Regions from separate parts of the Acidovorax sp. PRC11 genome, predicted to be linked through region 3. Evidence: predicted binding sites of a transcription regulator. Region 3 holds the regulator's gene; each other region holds the start of a gene.

Region 1 (6,903 bases), on a different contig from region 3:
GCCTGCACGCGCGAACTGATCCCCAGCTTGCGCAGGATGTGCTGCACGTGGATCTTCACCGTGGTCTCGGCGATGTCGAGCGCGCGGGCGATTTCCTTGTTGCTCGCGCCGCGGGCGATCTCGCGCAGCACGTCCTCCTCGCGCGGCGAGAGCGGAGCGGCGGGCTCGCCTGCCGCAGCCGGGCCGGGAGACGGAGCCTCCACGGGCTGCGGCGGCGCCGCCTGCATGGCGGGCGGTCCGCCCTGCGCCTGGAAGGCCGCCACCAGCTTGCCCATCAGCTCCGCGCTCACCACGGGCTCGCCGCGCGCGGCGCGGCCGATGGCATCGGCCAGCAGGTCGCCTTCGATGGTCTTGAGCAGGTAACCCTGGGCGCCCTGGCGCAGTGCCTGCGCGAGGTCTTCGCCGTCCTCGCTCACGGTGAGCATCAGCACGCGCACGCCCGGCATGGCCTCGCGCAGGCCGCGGATCGCATCGATGCCGCGCACGCCGGGCAGGTGGTTGTCGAGCAGCACGACCTGCGGCGCAAGCGGCGGCGCGAGGCGCAGGGCCTCTGCCGCATCGCCGGCCTCGCCCACCACCTGCACGGACCGGTACTGCGCCAGCAGGGCGATCAGGCCGCGGCGGAACAGCGTGTGGTCGTCCACCACGAACACCCGGAGCGGAGGGGAAGCCGGCGGGCGGGAAACATCGGGGGCAGTCATGGCGAAGAAGGCTCCGGGAGTGCGTGCCGGCACCCACTCGCTCAGGAAGCGAGCGGCGCGGCGGTGAGGGGGAACAGCGGCGCGCGCGGCGCGGGAGGAGAAACGGCGGAAAACCCGGAGGCTGGTGACGCCACCGAAGCCATGGCGTCGCCGGGCACAGGCACCGCCGGCAGCTCGATGCAGACGTGCGTTCCGCCACCCTCCCCCGGGCCGACCTGCACGCGCGCGCCGATGCGCTCGGCCCGCTCGCGCATGATGCCCAGGCCCACGTGCAGCGAATCGGGCGGCACGGCGGCCGGATCGAAACCGCAGCCGTCGTCCTCGACCTCGAAGCGCCAGTGCGGCGCGCGCTGCACGCGCACCTCCACGCGGCGGGCGCCCGAGTGCTTGCGCACGTTGGAGAGCGCTTCCTGCACCATGTGCAGCACCTGCACCTGCACGTCGGGCGCGAGCGGCAGGCCGTGGCCCGCCATCGACAGCGCATGCGCGATGCCGGTCTGGTGGCCGAACTTGGAGAGCGTGGAGCGCAGCGCGCCTTCGATGTCTTCCTCGCTGGTGCGCGTGCGGAAATGCACCAGCAATTCGCGCACGTCGGCATAGCAGCCGCGCACACCGACGTCGAGTTCTCCCATGCTGCGGTCGCGCGCGCCGTCGTCGCCGCGCAGCACCGCGTCGCGCAGCAGCTGGGTCTGGATCTTCAGGAAGGCGAGCGACTGCGCGATCGAGTCGTGCAGCTCGCGCGCGATGAACGAGCGCTCCTGCGCCACGGCGGCCTCGCGCTCCAGGGCGGTGGCGCGCAGCCCTTCCATGGCGGTGGCGAGATGGCTCGCCATGGCTTCCAGCATCTCCTGCATGCCGGGCTCGATGCCGGTGGCCGCGCGGAAGAACAGGTCGATCTCGCCGAGTACGCGCTGCTGCGTGCGCACGGGCACCAGCACCAGCGTCTGGTAGCCCGCGTCGCCGCAGTGCGGCATGCCGGTGGGCGCGCCGGGCAGGATGGGAATGACGCGCAGGCGCGCGGAAGCCTCGGGTTGGCCGCAGTGGCAGCTGCCGGTGCGCAGGCAGTGCTCGCCCTGCACCATCGTCTCGGGCAGGCCGTCGCCCGCGAGCAGCAGGTAGCGCTCGTTGGCCTCGTCGGACCAGCGCATCGCCGCCGCATCCGCCCGTGCGATCTCGCGCACGCGCTGCACGAAGCCGCGCGCGAGCGCTTCCAGGCTCCCGGCCTCCGACACCTCGGCGCTCACCGCATAGAGCGCGGCCAGGCGCTCGTTGCGCTCCTGCAGCCGCGAGGTCTTCTCGGCCACCTTGCGCTCCAGGTCCTGGTGCGAGGACTGCAGCGCATGCGCCATGAGGTTGAAGCCGGTCGCCACCTGCCCGAACTCGTCCTGCGATTCGACGGGCAGGCGCGTGCGCAGGTCTCCCTGCCGCATGCGCGCCAGGGCCTGCTGCAGCCGCGCCACGGGCGCCAGCACCAGCCAGTGGCTCAGGGCCATGAAGGCCACCGCCGACGCGATGGCCACCGCCATCATCGCCAGCTGGAAGAGGTGGAGCGCGGCCGTCCAGCGCGCCATCTGGCGCTCGATCGCGTCCACGAAGCCGTCCACGCGCGCCACGAACGCATCGGCCTGCGCCACGGTGGGCGCCTTCTGGCCGCTGCCGCGCATCTGGCGCCATTCTTCGCGGATGCCCTCGAAGCGCACCTGCGTGTCTTCGTTCCACGGCACGAACAGCGGCCGGGCGGGATCCCCCTGCCGCAGCAGCGCGAGGCTGGCGTCGAACCGGGCGGCAAGCGGCGCCAGCGCGCCCGGTGCCTCGGCCTGCCCCGCGAGCGCCATGCGCATCATCGTCATGCGCAGCCGGCCTGCCTCGTTGACCGCGGCCGCGCCGCCTTCTAGGCTCCAGGTGATCCACAGCGTGAGCGCGATGGACAGCAGCGCCACCGCAAGAAAGCTCCCGCCGATGGCGAGCAGCCGGGTGGTCAGCGTGAAGGGCCTGCGCATGGCGGGCAGTGTAGGAACGCGGGCCCGTGCGCACCTTGATGCAGGTCAAGCCGGGCGGAAGCGCGCATTGCCAAGGCCCGCGCGCCGCCGCGGGCATCGCTTCCGGCCAGCGCCCGCCGCCGTAGCATGCGGCGTTGCCCATGTTCGTGTTCGTCCTCCGTACTGTTTCAGAAGGCCCTGTTTGCGCATGCCCCTTCCGCCACTGCTCCCGCGGCTGTGCGCCGCTACCGTCCTGTCCGCTCTGATGGTTGCCGCAGGCTGCTCGAACGCGCCGCCTGCCGATACCCGCTCGCCACCGCCTCCCGCAACGCCTGCGGCCGACGCAGCCGCGCCCTGGGCCGCGCTGCTGCCGCCCCCCGTGCTGCTGCTGGGCGAGCAGCACGACGCGCCGGACCACCAGCGCCTGCAGCGCGAAGCGGTGGCGGCGCTGGGCGCGCGCGGCGCCCTGTCGGCCGTCGTGCTGGAAATGGCCGAGGCCGGCCACGGCACGCAGGGCCTGCCGCGCGATGCCGGCGAAACCGCCGTGCGCGCGGCGCTGGCCTGGAACGATGCGGCCTGGCCCTGGGAGCGCTACGGTCCGGTGGTGATGGAGGCCGTGCGCGCCGGCGTGCCGGTGCTCGGCGGCAATCTGCCGCGTGCGCGCATGCGCGATGCCATGCGCGATCCGGCCTGGGACGCACGCGTGCCGCCCGACGTGCTGCGCCGGCAGATCGCCGCCATGGACGCCGGCCACTGCGGCCTGCTGCCCTCGTCGCAGTGGCCCGGCATGGCGCGCATCCAGATCGCGCGCGACGCCAGCCTGGCCCGCGCGGCGGCCGATGCGCGCCGCCCTGGCCAGGCGGTGCTGCTGATCGCGGGCGCGGAACACGTGCGGCGCGACCTCGGCATTCCGCTGCACTGGGATGGCAGCGTGCGGTCCCGCGTCGCCATCGCCCGCGCGCGATCCACCACCGAGCCCCTGCCCGAGGGCGCCGCGGACACCGTCCTGCCCACGCCCGCGCTGCCGCCCACGGACCGCTGCGCCGCGCTGCGAAAATAGCGTGCCGTCCCGGCCCTAATCGTCCGAGCCCCCGTTCCAGAACGCCTGCAGCACGCCCGGCAGCGCCTCGATCGCGCCCATCACGGCATCCAGCTCTTCCGTCTCCACCGCCGTGGCATAGAGCGTCGCCTCGATCTCGGTCTCGGTGCGGCCGAAGGCATGCTGGCCCACGCCGCGCACGGGGTAGTTGGCGGCCTCCAGCAGCTCCACCATGCGCTCGCGCACTTCACCGTGCACGCCGCGCCCGCAGAGCACGTACACGGTGTAGATCGCCTCGCCCGTCGCTTCCTGCACCGGGCGGCGGTTGATGCGGTTGGCCACGGGCCGCAGCAGCGTGTTGCTGGCCAGCACGAAGAGGGCAGCGAGCACGGCTTCGGCCACGAGGTGAGACCCCGCGCAGGCACCGACTGCCGCCGATCCCCAGAGCGTCGCCGCGGTGTTGAGTCCGGTCACGTTGGCCCCCTCCTTCATGATCGCGCCGGCCCCCAGGAAGCCCACGCCCGACACCACGTAGGCGATCACCCGCACCGCGCCCGAGGGGCCCTCCAGCCGGTCGGCCAGCACCACGAACGCCGCCGCGCCCACGGCCACCAGCGTGTTGGTGCGCAGGCCCGCGGTGCGCTGGCGGACCTGGCGCTCCAGACCGATCGCCGCGCCCAGCCCGAAGGCGGTGAGCAGGCTGACGAGCGTGTCGAGGAACGGGAACAGATGGAAGTGGCGGAGGAATTGCATGGCGGCTCCGTGGTTCGTGATGGGGAGATGCGGCAGGAAAGGAGGGAAAGGCGGGGGCGCAGGCGTCACGCCCCGGCACCCGGCAGGCGGCGGCAGCTCCGGGCGACACGGGCCCACGCGCGCCACCACGTTCCGGCCGGCACGGCCGTGCCTGCAGCATCGGCCGCGCCAGCGGCCTGGAAGGCATCGAAGGCCCGCCCGCCGATGCGCTCGGCCCGCCGGCGCGCGGCGCGGCCCAGGCGCACGAACACCGCCCGGCGCTGTGCCGGAGGCAGCAGGGAGAGCGCATCGGCGATCACCGGCCCCGGCTCGCGCGACAGGCATGCGGCCACGCGGCGGCAGCCGTGGCTGCTCAACAGCCCGCCCAGGGCCTGCGGGCGCCGGCGGGCGAGCGCATCGTGCAGCGCCTGCTGGAGCACGTCGGCGCGCGATGCGCGCCGATGCGCGAAGGCCGGGAAGGAGAGTGGAAACGAAAAAGGGAAGCGGAGGAAAGACATGCGGAAGGCTCCAGCCGCGCCGCAGCGCGCGGAGCCTCCCGCGCCGTCAGCGCAGGGCCGGGCGGCGGAAGGCCTCCAGCCGCGCGCCGGAAGCGGAGAGGGAAATGCAAGGGGAACGGAACACCGGGGGCAGGCCGGGGGAAGGCCGTCTGGGGGCAGGGTCCATGGCGTTCTCTCCCGCGCTCTCGCGCGCCGGTGGATGGGCCCACGCACCGGCGCGCATGGGAGTGGGATGCCGGCCGCGGCCGGCGCCGCAAGGCCCGGGGGAGCCCCGGCGGCCGTTCGCAAGCATGGTCCGCGAAACATTCACGGGAAAGTCCGCGGTGTATCGCGGTGTGTCCGCGGGCTTCGGGCAGCGCCACACGGTGCGCGCCCTTCCGAAAAGCGGCCGGATTATTGCCCTGCCGGCGCTGCCGAGTCAACCGCCGGAATCGTCCTGCGCGGCCTGCTGCGCCAGCAGCGCGGCGAACTCCGTCGCCGGCACCGGCCGCCGGCACAGATAGCCCTGGTAGCGGTCGCAGCCGCGGGCGTGCAGGAACGCCAGCTGCTCGGGCGTCTCGACCCCCTCGGCCAGCACGTGCAGGCCCAGGCTGTGGCCCATGGCGATGATCGCCGCGCAGATCGCCATGTCGTCCGCGCTCTGGGGCAGGTCGCGGATGAAGCCGCGGTCGATCTTCAATACGTCGATCGGGAAGCGCTTCAAGTGCGCGAGCGACGAGTAGCCGGTGCCGAAATCGTCGATCGCGAGCCGCAGGCCCAGGCCGCGCAGCCGCAGCAGCACCTGCCGCGCCTCCTCGGGCCGCTCGGCCAGCGCGCCTTCGGTGATCTCCAGCTCCAGCAGCGTCGAGGGAAAGCCCGAATCCGCCAGCGCGAGCGCCGCGCAGCCCGCCAGGTCGGTGAGATGGAACTGGCGCGGCGAGACGTTCACCGCCATCGTCACCTCGGGCAGCCCCGCCTCGCGCCAGCCCTGGGCCTGCCGGCAGGCCTCGTGCATCACCCACTCGCCCAGCGGGCCGATCACGCCCGTGCGTTCGGCCACCGGAATGAAGCGGTCGGGCGCGATGAAGCCTTCCAGCGGGTCGTTCCAGCGCACCAGCGCCTCGGCGCCCACGATGCGCCCGGAGGCGATGTCCACCTGCGGCTGGTAGTGCAGTTGCAGGTGGCCGTGCGCGAGCGCTGCGCGCAGGCGGGCCTCCACCGAAAGCCGCTCCCGCGCCGCCTGCGTGAGGCTCTCGTCGAAGAAATGCCAGGCGCCGTGACCGTGCTCGCGCGCGCCGTACACGGCCGCATGGGCGCCCTGCAGCAGCGCATCGGCGCTGTCGCCGTGGTCCGGGAACAGGCAGATGCCCACGCTCGCCGAGGCCACCACCTCGAAGCCGTCGGGCGAGCGCCAGGGTTCGCCCAGCGCGGCCAGCAGCCCGCGGGCGATCGCCACCGCGCCCTGCGCGCCGTCCACCCGGCGGGCGATCACGCCGATCTCGTCACCCGCCAGCCGCCCCGCCAGGTCGCCCGGCCGCAGCGCCTCCTGCGCGCGCGCGGCGATGTGGCGCAGCACCTCGTCGCCCACCGCGTGGCCGTAGCTGTCGTTCACGTCCTTGAACCGGTCGAGATTGACCAGCAGCACCGCCAGCGGCTCGCCCCGCAGCCGCGCGTCGGCGATCGCTTCCTCGAGCTGCTGCGCGAAGAACGTGCGGTTGGGCAGGCCGGTGAGCGGATCGGTGTGGGCCATCACCTCCAGGCGGCGGCGCTGCTCGTGCTCGTGCGAGATGTCGGTGAACAGGCACACGTAGTGCGTCACCTCGCCCTGCGCATTGCGCACGCTGGAGAGCGACATGCGCTCGGGGAACACCTCGCCGTTCTTGCGGCGGTTCCAGATCTCGCCCTGCCAGTGGCCGGTGCGGCCCAGCTCGCTCCACATGGCTTCGTAAAACGCG
Region 2 (6,903 bases), on a different contig from region 3:
ATGCCGCCGAGCTCCTTCAGCGCACGGTCGATGATCGCGTTGCAGTGCGCCTCCTCGCGGATGTCGCCCGGCACGCCGACCGCGCGGCGGCCTTCGGCGGTGACGATGTCGAGCGTCTTGCGTGCGTCCGCCTCTTCCTCGGGCAGGTAGGCGATGAGCACGTCCGCGCCCTCGCGCGCGAAGGCCAGCGCCACCGCGCGGCCGATGCCGCTGTCGCCGCCCGTGATGACGGCGCGGCGGCCCTGGAGCCTGCCCGATCCTTGGTACGACGCGGCGCCGTAGTCGGGCTGCGGATGCATGTCGGTCTCGGCGCCGGGCGGCGTGAGCGGCTGCTGGTCGTTGAAGGGCGGGCGGGGGCCGGCAGTGCGGGGGTCGAGCGGCATGGGTTCTCCTGCGATGCGATCGGTGGGTTCAACGTCGCCCGCCACCAGGGGCGGGCACAGTCCTGCAGTCTGGAAAACATGCGCACCCCGCAGGTGTAGGAGAAACGCGCCTCCTGTCCCGGCCCGGGTTACAGGGTGAGACACCCGGAGGCGGTGGGCGATGCCGGCGCCATGAGCGCGTTCAGCGCCACGTGGCGGCAGGTGACGGCCCAGGCGCCCTTGCCCACCGTGAGCATGCGCCCCAGGCCGCTGCCCCCGCGCCGCACGGCGCCGGCGGGCGCGGACGCCTCGCGGCCGATCAGCGCGGACGCATCGGCGGAGACCAGCGACACCAGGCTGTCCACGAGGAAGCCGCGCAGCCGCTCGCCCTGCCGCACCACCAGCACCCGCGACTGCGCCGTGGGTTCGGCCGCGGTGCTGCCCAGGAGGTGGCGCAGGCAGAACACTTCCAGCGGCCGGCCGCGGCGCTCGACCATTCCGCACATGCCGTTGTCCGCGCTGTCGATCCGCACGGCCGGGGTGGCGTAGTCGAGGATTTCCTCCACCTCCGCGAGCGGCGTGGCGCAGTCGCCTCCGGCCCGGTAGACGAGGAAGGTGGTGCGCGCTGCATCGCCGCGTGCCGCGTCCGCCACCGCCTGCGCGCCGCCGATCACCGGGGGCTGGCTGCCGAGGAAGGCGGCGACGAGCGGGTGCGCCAGCAGCCCCTCCAGCCGCAGCACCGCCGCGATGCCGTGCGCCGACGTGCGCAGGGCCCCGGCATAGCATTCGGGATGCAGGCTGGCCCCGGCGCCCAGGGGCACCGTGGCGTCGGGCGCCGCCATGTCCATGCCCAGCAGCGCGTCCACCTGCACGCCGATGCGCCGGTCTCCGCGCTGCAGCACCATCAGCAAGGGCCTCGACGCGCCCGGCGGGAGGACCGCCCCGGCGGCCGGCCCGCGATGCTCCGTGCCCAGCAACCGCTGCAGATCGACCACCGCGACTTCATGGCCCCGCCAGGGCACGAGCCCGCGCAACGCGCCGCTCGCGGCGAAGAAGGCGCGCATGGCGGGCATCGGCAGGATGTCGGGCACGTCGGCGAAGTCGAAGGCCAGCACCTGCCCTTGCAGGGATGCGAGGGTGTGCCGATGCGCTGCCGCGCCGGCCTGCACGGCGGTGTCGTCGGGCGTGGCCTCCGCGGCCTCCACCGCGGGCACCACGCCCGGCGTGTGCTCCAGCAGGACGGGCACCTGCAGCACCGGCAGGGCGCGGGCCTCGGGATCCTGCGTGACCACCCAGTGGCCGAACAGCCCCCCCGGCGCACCGCCCAGCGCGGTGAGGGCCGACGGCGGCACGCGCAGCACGCCGGCGATGCTGTCCACGCCGATGCCCAGGCGCCGGCCGCCATGCGCCACCACTGCCACCTGTCGGCACCGGCCCGCCCGGACGGCGGGCGTGGGCAGGGGGGCGGCAGGCGTGGCGGCAGGGGCCATCAGCCGCTGCAGGTCCAGCACCGGCACCAACCGGCCGCGCAGCAGGAACATGCCCGCCATCAGCGGGGACGGCTCGGGCAGCGGAAGCAGCTGCGGGGGCATGTCCACGGCCTCGACCAGTTCGCTGGACGCGATGGCGATCTCCTGCCCCGCAGCGCGGACGATGCCGAAGTGCAGCACCGTCGCGCCGGCCGTCATGCGCCCACCTGCGCCGCAGGCGCAGCCCGGCCCGAGGCATCCGTGCGGATGCGCATCGAAAGCCGTGTCAGCTCTTCCAGCAGCTGGGCGACGTTGCGGGTGGCGGCGGTCTGCGCCTCGGTCGCGTCGTGGATGCCGGCGATGGACGCGGTCGTCTGTTCCACGCCCTGCACGATGCGCTCGAAATTCTCCGCCGCCTGCGACGATATGTCGCCGCCCTGGCGCACGCGCCCCACCGACTCGGCGATCAGCTTGGTGATCTCGCGCGTCGCCTGCGACGACTTCTCGGCCAGCTTGCGCACCTCGTCCGCGACGACCGAGAAGCCCAGGCCGTGAGAGCCGGCCCGAGCGGCCTCGATGGCGGCATTGAAGGCCAGCAGGTTCGTCTGGTTGGCGATGTCGCCGATCACCTGCACGATCGCGTTGATGTCGTCGGACGATTCCTGGATGGCCTTGGTGGCCTCCATGGAGCGCTGCAGCGTCTGGCTGCCGCGCCGCGCCTCGGCCTGCGTGACGGCGGCGAGTTCGGTGGAATGGCGGGTGGTGCGCGCGATCTCTCCGATGGTCTCGGTCAGCTGCTGGATCGAGTGGCCCATCTCGTTCACCCGGTTGCGCACCAGCTGCTCGCGCTCCACCTGCTCGCTCACGTCGATGGCGTACTTGATGATCTTCACCGGGTTGCCGTCGGGCCCGATGATCGGGTTGTAGGTCGCCTGGATCCACACCGGGTAGCCGTGCTTGCTGATGCGCTTGTACAGGCCCGAGTAGAACTCGCCGCGGCTGAGCTTCGCCCAGAAGTCGCGGTACTCGGACGAGCGCACGAAGTCGGGCTCGCAGAACATCTTGTGGTGCTGCCCCACGATCTCGCGCAGGGTGTAGCCCAGCGCGTCGAGGAAGTTGGCGTTGGCATGCAGCACGTTGCCTTCCAGGTCGAACTCGATGACGGCCTGCGCGCGGGACATGGCGTTGACCTTGCCCTCGTATTCGGCGTTGCGCATCTTCTCGGCGCTGATGTCGGTGGCGTATTTGACGACCTTCACCTGCCGTCCCTCGCCGTCGAAGATCGGGTTGTACGACGCCTGCAGCCAGACCTCGCGCCCGTCGCGCGCGATGCGGCGGTACACGCCCGCCTCGAACTCGCCATCGCCCAGTTTGCGCCAGAAGTCGCGGTAGGCGGGGCTTTCGGCATATTCGGGCTGGCAGAAGATGCGGTGGTGCCGGCCGAGCACCTGCTCCATCGTGTAGCCCATCGTCTCGAGGAACAGCGCGTTGGCCGTCAGCACCGTGCCGTCGACCGAGAACTCGACCACCGCCGTGGAACGGCCGATGGCCTCCACCCGGCCCGCGTTCTCGGTATTGCGCTGCTTGGCCTCGGTGATGTCGGTGGCGTACTTCACTACCTTCACCGGCCGGCCGTCCTCGTCGAGGACGGGGTTGTAGGACGCCTGGATCCACACGTCCTGCCCGTTCTTGCCGATGCGGCGGTACTCGTTGCTCTGGAATTCACCGGCGGCCAGGCGCTCCCAGAACTCCCGGTAGTCAAGGCTGCGCACATGCTCGGCGTCGCAGAAGATGCGGTGGTGCACACCGAGGATTTCCTCGGCGGCGTAGCCGAAGGTGTCGAGGAAGTTCTGGTTGGCCTTCAGGACATGGCCCTTCAGGTCGAACTCGATGATGGCCATGGCGCGGTCGATCGCGTCGATATGGCCTTGGTATTCCCGCAGCGCGGCCCGCTGCTCCGACACGTCTTCCAGCAGCAGCACGGCCTGCCTCACCGCACCGTTCTCGTCCCGCAGCATGAAGGCCTGGGTGCGGGTCACGCAGTTGCGCTTCCAGCTGCCGAAATGACGGCCGGTGGCGGTCTGCACCGTCTCCGCGGCGTCGGTCGCGAAGCAGGCGTCCAGCCATTGCGCCGCACGCGGGAAGCAGCTCCGGTAGTGGTGGCCGATGACGTCCGCCTCGGCATGCTCGGTCATTTCCAGCACGGCGGGGTGCGCCACCACCACATGGCCGCGGCCATCCAGTTCGATGAAGGCTTGCGATGCCCGGATGGCTTGGGCGAATGCGAGGGGCAGGTCGCCGGAAGCGACGGCAGGCGGATGGGACATGAAGGTCTCTCAGGAACAGCGAAAAATGATTTGATTTCTTTGTCATTATTAAAGAAAACATCAATTTCCGCTTACCCAGCCCCTTTGAAAAGTCCTATCTCGCACTTTATTTATATCACTTACAGCATTTCCCTGCGACTCCCGCCGCGTCCCGCCTACGACCGCCCGGCGGCTGGTCCGACCGCTGGCGTGCTGCCAGTGCCGCAGGCATGGCAGAACCGCGCGAACGCACTCTTGCGCGTGCGGCAGTTCCCGCAGCGGTCGAAGAGGCAGATGCCGCAGTGCGGGCAGAAATCGATCGCCTCGTTCTTCAAATCGACGGGCCTTTCGCAGCCGGGGCACACGCCCTTGGACAGCCGCGCCAGGGCGACGTCGTAGCTCAGCTCCTCGCGCCGCTGGGCGTCGGGCAGCGCCTCCGCCTGGCGCTGCCGCTCCAGGTAGCGGTTGAGCGCCAGGATGGCGTAGCGGCCCACGAGCACGGTCGCCACGATGCCCACGGCATAGCGCACGTAGCCGCCGTAGCTCGGCAGGTAGGGCACCAGCTCCACGAAGAACACGAACACCGCGAAGAAGATGAAGCCCCAGACGAAGGGCCACCAGGTGCTCTGGCGCTTCTTCGCGAACAGCCAGCCCGCGGCCACCAGCAGCGGCAGCGTGAGCGCCAGCCGGTAGAGGAAGACGCGCAGCTCCACCTTGCGCTGCGCCACCCGCATCCGCTCGTAGCCCCCCGCCTCCAGCTGCTCCAGCCGCTGCCGTGCGGCGTCTGCCGCCTGCCGCGCATCGAGCGCCGCCTGCTGCTGGGCCTCCACCGCCTGCTGCGTCTCGCGCTCACGCGCCTTGAGCGCGTCCAGCGCCTGCGTGCGCTGCACCACCTCGGGGTTGTGCTCGGACTGCTGCGTGGCGCTGCGCGTCGCGATCCAGTTGTCGAAGCTCTCGCGGGCGGTCTGGCTTTCGCTGCGCGCCTTGCTGCGCTGCAGCCGCGCCTGCTCCAGCGCCGCCTGGGCGCGCCGCTCGGCCCCCTCGGACGACTCCACCTCGGTGCGCAGTGCCAGCGCCGCGGGGCGGTCGAGGAAATCGTCGAGCTGCAGCGGCGCCTCCACGCGCGGCAGATCGCCCACCAGCGTGCCGCCGAGCCCGATCAGGAAGCTCGCGAACACCACCGCCACCAGCCACAGGCCGCGGCGGAACCATTTCTCGGACAGGCGCAGGGATTTCGCCATGAAGGAACTCCTTTTCTTCTTTCTTGCTGTCTGCAAAAGGGACGCACGGGACCGGCAGCACCCGGTCCTGCGGCGACTATGGGCCCGTTCGCGCGCCGCCGTCCAGCGACAGCGTGACCGGCGCGCCAGCCAGCCCGGCACGCTCCAGCCAGACGAAGGCGGAATCCACCGTCACCGTGGCGATGCGGCCGGCGTACCGGTCGCGGTCGGGATGGTCGTCGAAGGCCACGTTCGCCGCCGTGGCGCGCGCGCCCAGCCGCGTGAGCGGGCCGACGCGCAGCACGGCCGGCGCATAGCCCCGGTCACGCAGCCAGGCCTGCGCCGCGCCGCGCGTGCGCACGGCGGCGGGCTCCATCGCCGCGGCCAGCGTCTCCAGCGCCCACTGGTTGGACTGCTGGTAGCGCGTGCCCCATGCATAGCCCACCATGCTGTAGGCGGGCTGGTGCATCGCCAGGGTGCGCGGCCGGTCGGCCAGCACCGCGGCCAGCCGCGCCTGCGCCTCGGGCGACGGCACCAGCCATGCGGCCTCGTGGCGCCAGAGGTCGTCCATGAAGAACTGCCCCAGGCCCTGGCGGTGGACGTGGCCCTCAGCGGTGCCGCAGGCATTGAGCTTGTGCGCCACGCGCCAGTGCCCTTCGGGCGTGCGGTAGGCCCAGCCCATGTGCGAATAGTGCACGCCGTACTTCGACAGGTCCTGGCCCGCACGGGCCAGCAGCACGACGCGGGCGCCGGAGCGCCGGTGCTCCGCATCGAGCGCCCGTGCGGTGCGCTCGGCCAGCTGCATGCCGCGCTCGATGACCTGCGGCGTGGGCCGGCGGGCCTCGCACGAGCGCCCCGCGTGGGCCGGGCCGGCCGCGAGCGCCGCGGCCAGGGCCAGCCCGGCCGCCGCCATGGTGGGGCCCCTCACAGCCGCTCGTCGTGCAGCAGCGCACGACCCAGCGCATTGGGCACGAAGGCCAGCACCTCGCCCGCGGCGGACAGGATCACGCCCGTGCCGATGACGCTGCAGGCGACGACGGTGCCCACGCCCGCGGCGATCCCCGAGGCGGCGCGGCCCGTGACTTCCACGCTCACGCGGGCACCGTCCGAAGCGCGTTCCAGCACATAGACCGTGCCGGTCGCCGAGGCCTCCACGGCACGCACGGTGAGCACCGCGCCGGCCACCGAAAGCGCCGCAGGCAGCGCGACCGCCGCGCCGGCCACCGTGGAGCCCACGGAGGCTGTCCCGACGACCGACGCCACCGGCAGCATCGACAGCGTGAGGGACGCTTCGCTCTGTGCCCGTGCCGGCGCCGATGCAGCCGCCGTGCAGGCGATGGCGATGGCCACGGCACCGCAGAGCGCCATTCCCGCCAGCCGGCGGCGCCATCCAGCGGGGAGGATGCGGGCGCGGTGCGAAGGCACGGGCCCGCGGTACGGGAAATGCGACATGGCAACGGTCTCCCAGGTTCAGTTCACGGCACGGTCCGGGCGCACTGCGCCCACGGGCGCCTCCTGCAGCGCAGCCAGGGACGTCTCTGCGGCG
Region 3 (6,903 bases):
TAGCCGGCCAGGCGCGCGAGGTGGAACCACGCCGCCCGCACGACACCCCCTCCCGGGCCGGCAATGCCGGCACGGGCTCCGGCAGCGCCCCCCGTCTGCGGGCCGGCCACCGGCGCCACGGCCATCCACTGCACGCGGCGCCCGTCCCGGCGTCCTGCGCCCGCGCCCGCGCCCGCGCCGCCGATGATCGCGCCGCAGGGTGCCGCGCACATCGCGAGGCAGTGGGGTCCGCCCGCCAGTCCCATGGCGAAGGCCGTCCAGATCAGGGCATCGGGCATGGTGCGGCTCGGCGGTGCTCGGTCGCTCGAAGGCGTGCGCGGCGGCTCAGATGATCCGCGAGAACCGGGCGCGCGTGCGGTCGGCCTGCAGGTAGCGGTCGAACACCATGGCGACGCCGCGCACGAAGAACCAGCCCATTTCGGTCACCGTGATGCCATCGTCGCCCAGCGTGACCAGGCCGTCCCCGGCCATGCCGCCCAGCACTTCCAGCTCGGCCGCGAAGTAGCGGCGGAAGTCGATCAGCCACGACTGCTCCATCGGCTCGAACAGCACTTCGCCCTGGCACATCAGCGCCATGATGACCGAGCGCCGCACGAGGTCGTCGCGCGTGAGCGCCAGGCCGCGCACCACCGGCAGGCGGCCCTGGTTGATCAGGTCGTAGTACTCGTCGAGCGTCTTGGCGTTCTGGCTGTAGGTGGCGCCCACGCGGCCGATCGCCGAGACGCCCAGCGCGATGAGGTCGCAGTCGGGCTGCGTGCTGTAGCCCTGGAAGTTGCGGTGCAGCCGTCCCTGGCGCTTGGCCACGGCCAGTGCGTCGTCCGGCAGCGCGAAATGGTCCATGCCCACGTACACGTAGCCCGCGTCCTGGAAGGCGTTGAGCGAGCGCGACAGCATCGAGACCTTGGCGGAGGCCATCGGCAGCTCGGCCGACACGATGCGCCGCTGCGGCTTGAAGCGCTCGGGCAGGTGGGCATAGGCATAGAGCGCGATGCGGTCGGGCCGCAGCTCTGCCACCTGGGCGAGCGTGCGGTCGAACGATTCGGGGGTCTGCCGGGGCAGGCCGTAGATCAGGTCCACGTTGATCGACTCGAAGCCGATCCGGCGCGCCTCCTGCACGAGCGCGAACACCTGCTCGGCGGGCTGCACGCGGTGCACGGCCTTCTGCACGGCCGGGTCGAAATCCTGCACACCGAAGCTCAGCCGGTTGAAGCCGAGCTGCGCGAGCCTGGCGAGCCGCTGCGCGTCCACCGTGCGCGGATCGACCTCGATCGAGTATTCGCCGCCGGGCACGAGCGTGAAGCTGCGCCGCAGCATGTTCATGAGTTCCTGCAGCCCGTCGTCGCTCAGGAAGGTGGGGCTGCCGCCGCCGATGTGCAGCTGGCTCACGGCCTGGCCCGGCGCGCAGTGGGCCATGTGCAGATCGATCTCGCGGCTCAGGTAGCGCAGGTAGACGTCGGCGCGCTCGGGATGGCGCGTGATGATCTTGTTGCACGCGCAGTAGTAGCACAGCGATTCGCAGAACGGGATGTGCACGTAGAGCGAGAGCGGCACGGCCTTGGCGGCCGAGCCGAGCCGGCGCTGCTGCAGGGCCAGCACGTACTCGTCCGGGCCGAAGGCCTCCACGAAGCGGTCGGCGGTCGGATAGGAGGTGTAGCGGGGCCCCGGCACGTCGAAGCGGCGCAGAAGCTCGGGAGTCACAGCGTTCATGGTGCGGAATTCCTTGTCGGTCCACAATGTGCACCAGGTGCCGCGCCCGCGTCCTTGACATCGGTCAAGCATTTGGAAGCGTGTCGCTGCCACAATTGACGCATCACAGTTGTATGCCACATTGACCGCGTGTCCACTCCGTACACGGCAGTCGTGCAGTGGCCGGAATGCCTCGAAGGGAAGGCCACTCATCCATGAATCCTCACACCATCAAGGTCGCCTGTTCGAACTGCAACCTGCGCGAACTCTGCATGCCGCTCGGCCTGAACGACCAGCAGCTGCAGCGCATCGACGACATCGTGGCCACGCGCCGCAAGGTCAAGCGCGGCGCCACGCTGTTCCGCAACGGCGAGGCCTTCACGTCGCTCTTCGCCATCCGCACGGGATTCTTCAAGACCTGCGTGGCCACCGAGGACGGGCGCGACCAGGTGACGGGCTTCCAGATGGCCGGCGAGATCATCGGGCTCGACGGCATCGTGAGCGACCACCACACCTGCGATGCCGTCGCGCTGGAGGACGCCGAGGTCTGCGTGATGCCTTTCGACCGCATCGAGGAGCTGTCGCGCGAGGTCACCGCGCTGCAGCACCACGTGCACAAGATCATGAGCCGCGAGATCGTGCGCGAGCACGGCGTGATGCTGCTGCTCGGCAGCATGCGCGCCGAGGAGCGCCTGGCCGCGTTCCTGCTCAACCTCGTGCAGCGCCTGCATGCGCGCGGCTTCTCGCAGTCCGAACTGGTGCTGCGCATGACGCGCGAGGAGATCGGCAGCTACCTGGGCCTCAAGCTGGAGACCGTGAGCCGCACGTTCTCGAAGTTCGTCGAGGAAGGCATCGTCGAGGTCAAGCAGCGGCACGTGCGCATCGTCGAGCCGGATGCGCTCAAGCGGATAGTCAACAGCCAGGCTTGCCACTGACATCCCCCTGAGGCGCCGGTGGCCGGGCGAAGCCCGCTCCACGGCGTCTGCCGGCATGGCCTGCTCCGCGGCCTTTTGGCGGGTGAGGCAATGCGTGTTCGACGACCGTGCTTTGTGCGCATCACTGCATGAACTTGCCGCATTCCAGCGGGCGCTCCCCCGTGGGCACGGGGCAGCGGTTGAGTTCGAACGGCGACATCGACAGCAGCGTGGTGAGCGCGCCCGAGAGCATGCACAGCGCCCAGAACACGAAGAACGCCACCGTGTAGACGCCCTCGCGCGAGAGGGCGAGGGGCTGGTCGGCCCAGTGCAGGGCGGCCGGGTCCACGAAGGCGAACACCACCATTTCGATCAGGCCGGCCACCAGGAAGGCGGGCCAGGCGATCCACATCAGGCGCTGGGCTTTCATCGCGATCTCCTCCTTTGCGTTGCATCTGCTGCTACCGGAAGCGGCGGCCCGCCGGGGCGAGGCCACTTCAGCGCGGCTGGTCCTGCTGCGGCGTGGCGGCGTGGTTGCGTGCCTTCATCGCCGGCTCCATGCCGGCACGCGCGCGTTCCCGCGCGAGCGTGCGGTTGATCTCGATGCCCTGGCGGTAGTAGTCCTCGGCCACCACCGGGTCGGGCTGGCGCACGGCGAGCCATGCGGTGGCCGTGCCGGCCACCACCACGATCGCGGGGCCCGCGATCACCATCCACACGTGGCCGAACTTCCACCAGGGTTGGGCTGCCGTGCCGGCCGCGCTGCCGCCGGCCGTCGCCGCTGCATGGGTTGCTGTCGTCATGATCTGGCTCCTTCTTCCTCGTCGCGCGCCCATCACACCATGCGGTCGCGGGGCACGCCAATACCGAATAACACCAATCCCCACCCTCTGCATGCCGCTCAGCGCGGCACGAGGAAGATGGACTTCTCGCGCACGTGGGCATGCGTGCCCAGTGCCTCGATGTCGAACGCCACCGGATGCGATCCCGGCGCGGCCGAGCCGTAGGGGATCTGCAGCCGCACGGCCACCCAGCGCGACTGCGCCGCGCCGATCTCCAGTTCGGCGTCGGACGCCACCACCAGCCCTTCCATGCCCGTGGCCGCGATGCGGTAGCGCTGGGGCGCCTCGGTCGCGTTCATGATCTGCAGGCTGTAGACGTTCTCCAGCCGCCCGCCCGCGACGATGCGCGAGAGCGCCGCGCGGTCGCGCACCACGTCCACCTTGAGCGGCGTGCGCAGCGCCAGGCTCGTGATCATGCCGGCGCTGAGCGCCACCAGCACGGCGGTGTAGATGAGCACGCGCGGCCGCAGCACGCGGCGCAGCATCTGCGACTGCGTCCAGCGGTTCGCCACGCCGTTCTGCGTGGAGTAGCGGATGAGCCCGCGCGGGTACTTCATCTTGTCCATCACGGTGTTGCACGCATCCACGCAGAGGCCGCAGCCGATGCATTCGTACTGCAGGCCGTTGCGGATGTCGATGCCCACCGGGCAGACCTGCACGCACAGAGTGCAGTCGATGCAGTCGCCCAGGCCCTTCGCGCGGTGGTCCACCGACTTGTTGCGCGGGCCGCGCGGCTCGCCGCGCGCGTCGTCGTAGGTGACGACGAGGGTGTCCTTGTCGAACATCGCGCTCTGGAAGCGCGCGTACGGGCACATGTACTTGCAGACCTGCTCGCGCAGGAAGCCAGCGTTGCCGTAGGTGGCGAAACCGTAGAACGCCACCCAGAAGAGCTGCCACGATCCCTGCAGCGCCATCACCTCTGCGCCCAGTTCGCGGATCGGCACGAAGTAGCCCACGAAGGTGAAGCCCGTCCATGCCGAGACGGCGATCCAGAGGAACTGCTTGAGCGCCTTCTTGCGGACCTTCTCGAAGGTCCAGGGTCCGTTGTCGAGCCGCAGGCGCGCGCTGCGGTCGCCCTCCACCTTGTGCTCGATCCACATGAACATCTCGGTGTACACCGTCTGCGGGCAGGCGAACCCGCACCAGAGCCGGCCCGCCACCGCGGTGAACAGGAAGAGCGAGAGCGCCGAGATGATGAGCAGGCCCGTCAGGTAGATGAAGTCCTGCGGGTAGAGCACCAGCCCGAACAGGTAGAAGCGCCGCGCGCCGAGGTCGAACAGCACCATCTGCCGCTCGCCCCACTGCAGCCACGGCAGACCGTAGAACACCAGCTGCGTGAAAGCGACCATGGCCCAGCGCCAGCGCGCGAACACGCCGGCGATGGACCGCGGGTAGATCTTCTTCTGGGCTTCGTAGAGGGAGACGACTTCGGCCTGTGCCGATCCGCCGTCCGCCGGAACGGGGGCGATCGGGATGACCTTGCGCGGCTGTCCGTCAGGGGGCTTCATGGGGTTCTGCTTTGCTTTGCCGGCCGGCGGTCTCGTGTCGTGGGAGCGGGTCGTTGCGCATCGCGCATCGGGGCCGAAAAGGGAGCGGCGCGCCGGCCGGCGGCGCTCCCCGTGCGGTCCCTTCGTTCAGCGGGCCGGAGCGGCCGCTGCGGTGTTCGCGCCCGGCCGGTTGGAGAGGCCCCACACGTAGGCGGTGAGCACGCCGATCTGCGCATCGGTGAGCTTGCCGGCCTGCGCGGGCATCTGGTTCGTCTTGCCGTGGTTGATCATGGCGGTGATGGCACCCTCGCCCCAGCCGTGCAGCCAGACATCGTCGGTCAGGTTGGGCGCGCCCAGCGCGGTGTTGCCCTTGCCGTCCATGCCGTGGCAGGCAGCGCACGCCGTGAACTTGGACTTGCCCAGCGAGGCGCGCAGCGAATCGTGCGGGCTGCCCGACAGGCTCAGCACGTAGTGCGCGAGGTTGCGCACGTCCTCGGGCGAGCCGACGGCCGCGGCCATGGGCGGCATCATGCCGATGCGGCCCTTCTCGATCGTCTCGCGGATGTTGGCGGGCGCGCCGCCATGCAGCCAGTCGCCGTCGGCCAGGTTCGGGAAGCCCTTGCTGCCGCGCGCATCGGAGCCGTGGCACTGCGAGCAGTTGTTCATGAACAGGCGCTCGCCGATCGCCATCGCCTCGGGGCTGGCGGCAGCCTGCTCGGTCGACATCGCCGCGAAGCGGGCATACAGCGGCTCCAGCTCGGCCTTCGCCTTGGCCATCTCGTTCTCGTACTCGCCGCGCTGCGACCAGCCCAGCTGGCCGGTGAAGCGGCCGAGGCCGGGATAGGCGGCCAGGTAGCCCAGGCCGAACACGATGGTGATGACGAACAGCCACATCCACCAGCGCGGCATCGGGTTGTCCATCTCGGTGAGGTCGCCGTCCCAGACGTGGCCCGTGGTGTTGTCCGCACGCGGCTCGACCTTCTTGCGCGAGGTGATCCACAGCAGGATGAGGCAGCCGGCGATGCCGCCGAGGGTCAGCGCGACGACGTACACCGACCAGAAATTGTGGGTGAAGTCACTCATGGTTCTTCTCGTTCTTCAAAGAATTCAGGGGAGCGTCCTGCTCGGCGAACGGCAGCTGCGCGGCCTCCTCGAAACGGGACCGGTTGCCGCGCGAGAACGCCCAGACCAGGATCCCGAGGAAGAGCGCGAACGAAACCAGCGTCGCGATGATGCGCACCGTGGTGATGTCCATGGCGGCCTCCCGTTACTTGAGCGCGCGGCCCATGACCTGCAGGTAGGCCACCAGCACGTCCAGCTCGGTCTTGCCCTTGACCTCTTCGGCCGCGCCGGCGATCTGCTCGTCGGTGTAGGGCACGCCGGCCACGCGCAGCGCCTTCATGCGGGGCGCGGCGACGGACGGGTCCACCGCGGTCTTCTCCAGCCAGGAATAGGCCGGCATGTTGGACTCGGGCACCACGTCGCGCGGGTTGTTCAGGTGGATGCGGTGCCACTCGTCGCTGTACTTGCCGCCCACGCGGTGCAGGTCCGGGCCCGTGCGCTTGCTGCCCCACTGGAAGGGGTGGTCGTACACGAACTCGCCCGCCACCGAGTAATGGCCGTAGCGCAGCGTCTCGGCGCGGAAGGGGCGGATCATCTGCGAGTGGCAGTTGTAGCAGCCCTCGCGCAGGTAGATGTCGCGGCCCAGCAGCTGCGTGGCGGTGTAGGGCTGCACGCCCTCGACCGGCTCGGTGGTCGACTTCTGGAAGAACAGCGGCACGATCTCCGCCAGGCCGCCGATGGCCACCACCAGCACGATCAGCACGATCATGAGGAAGTTGTTGGTCTCGATCTTCTCGTGGGAGAAACCGGCTTTTGTCGTTGTGTTGTCGGACATGAAAGCGCTCCAGGGGTTCAGGCGTGGGCGGGTGCCACGGCCGGGATCTGCACCTTGACCGAGCGGCCGGCCATGGC

What was found. Region 3 encodes FNR, which switches genes on or off when oxygen is low (the NO sensors DNR and NnrR bind a similar motif). Its sites were predicted from a motif close to TTGATNNNNATCAA; they were not measured.
Region 1: the regulator FNR is predicted to act here: its motif matches at 2,737-2,750, upstream of Q9R47_RS18495 (type IV pili methyl-accepting chemotaxis transducer N-terminal domain-containing protein).
Region 2: the regulator FNR is predicted to act here: its motif matches at 4,264-4,277, upstream of Q9R47_RS23685 (PAS domain-containing methyl-accepting chemotaxis protein).

Annotation. Positions count from the first base shown of each region.
Region 1 covers NZ_JAUZUQ010000018.1:26,484-33,386, forward strand. The annotation lists gene Q9R47_RS18490 (response regulator transcription factor) at 1-701, opposite strand, end outside; gene Q9R47_RS18495 (type IV pili methyl-accepting chemotaxis transducer N-terminal domain-containing protein) at 743-2,701, opposite strand; gene Q9R47_RS18500 (ChaN family lipoprotein) at 2,889-3,740, shown strand; gene Q9R47_RS18505 (MgtC/SapB family protein) at 3,756-4,472, opposite strand; gene Q9R47_RS18510 (hypothetical protein) at 4,538-4,969, opposite strand; gene Q9R47_RS18515 (EAL domain-containing protein) at 5,388-6,903, opposite strand, start outside.
Region 2 covers NZ_JAUZUQ010000040.1:3,789-10,691, reverse strand. The annotation lists gene Q9R47_RS23695 (SDR family oxidoreductase) at 1-383, opposite strand, end outside; gene Q9R47_RS23690 (chemotaxis protein CheW) at 512-2,050, opposite strand; gene Q9R47_RS23685 (PAS domain-containing methyl-accepting chemotaxis protein) at 2,047-4,158, opposite strand; gene Q9R47_RS23680 (zinc ribbon domain-containing protein) at 4,314-5,378, opposite strand; gene Q9R47_RS23675 (DUF2145 domain-containing protein) at 5,455-6,270, opposite strand; gene Q9R47_RS23670 (hypothetical protein) at 6,282-6,725, opposite strand; gene Q9R47_RS23665 (YiaA/YiaB family inner membrane protein) at 6,828-6,903, opposite strand, start outside.
Region 3 covers NZ_JAUZUQ010000016.1:299-7,201, forward strand. The annotation lists partial or broken gene Q9R47_RS17360 (sulfite exporter TauE/SafE family protein) at 1-278, opposite strand, end outside; gene hemN (oxygen-independent coproporphyrinogen III oxidase) at 325-1,707, opposite strand; gene fnr (fumarate/nitrate reduction transcriptional regulator Fnr) at 1,902-2,621, shown strand; gene Q9R47_RS17375 (hypothetical protein) at 2,743-3,030, opposite strand; gene Q9R47_RS17380 (FixH family protein) at 3,098-3,403, opposite strand; gene ccoG (cytochrome c oxidase accessory protein CcoG) at 3,502-4,950, opposite strand; gene ccoP (cytochrome-c oxidase, cbb3-type subunit III) at 5,077-6,012, opposite strand; gene Q9R47_RS17395 (cbb3-type cytochrome c oxidase subunit 3) at 6,005-6,184, opposite strand; gene ccoO (cytochrome-c oxidase, cbb3-type subunit II) at 6,197-6,826, opposite strand; gene ccoN (cytochrome-c oxidase, cbb3-type subunit I) at 6,844-6,903, opposite strand, start outside.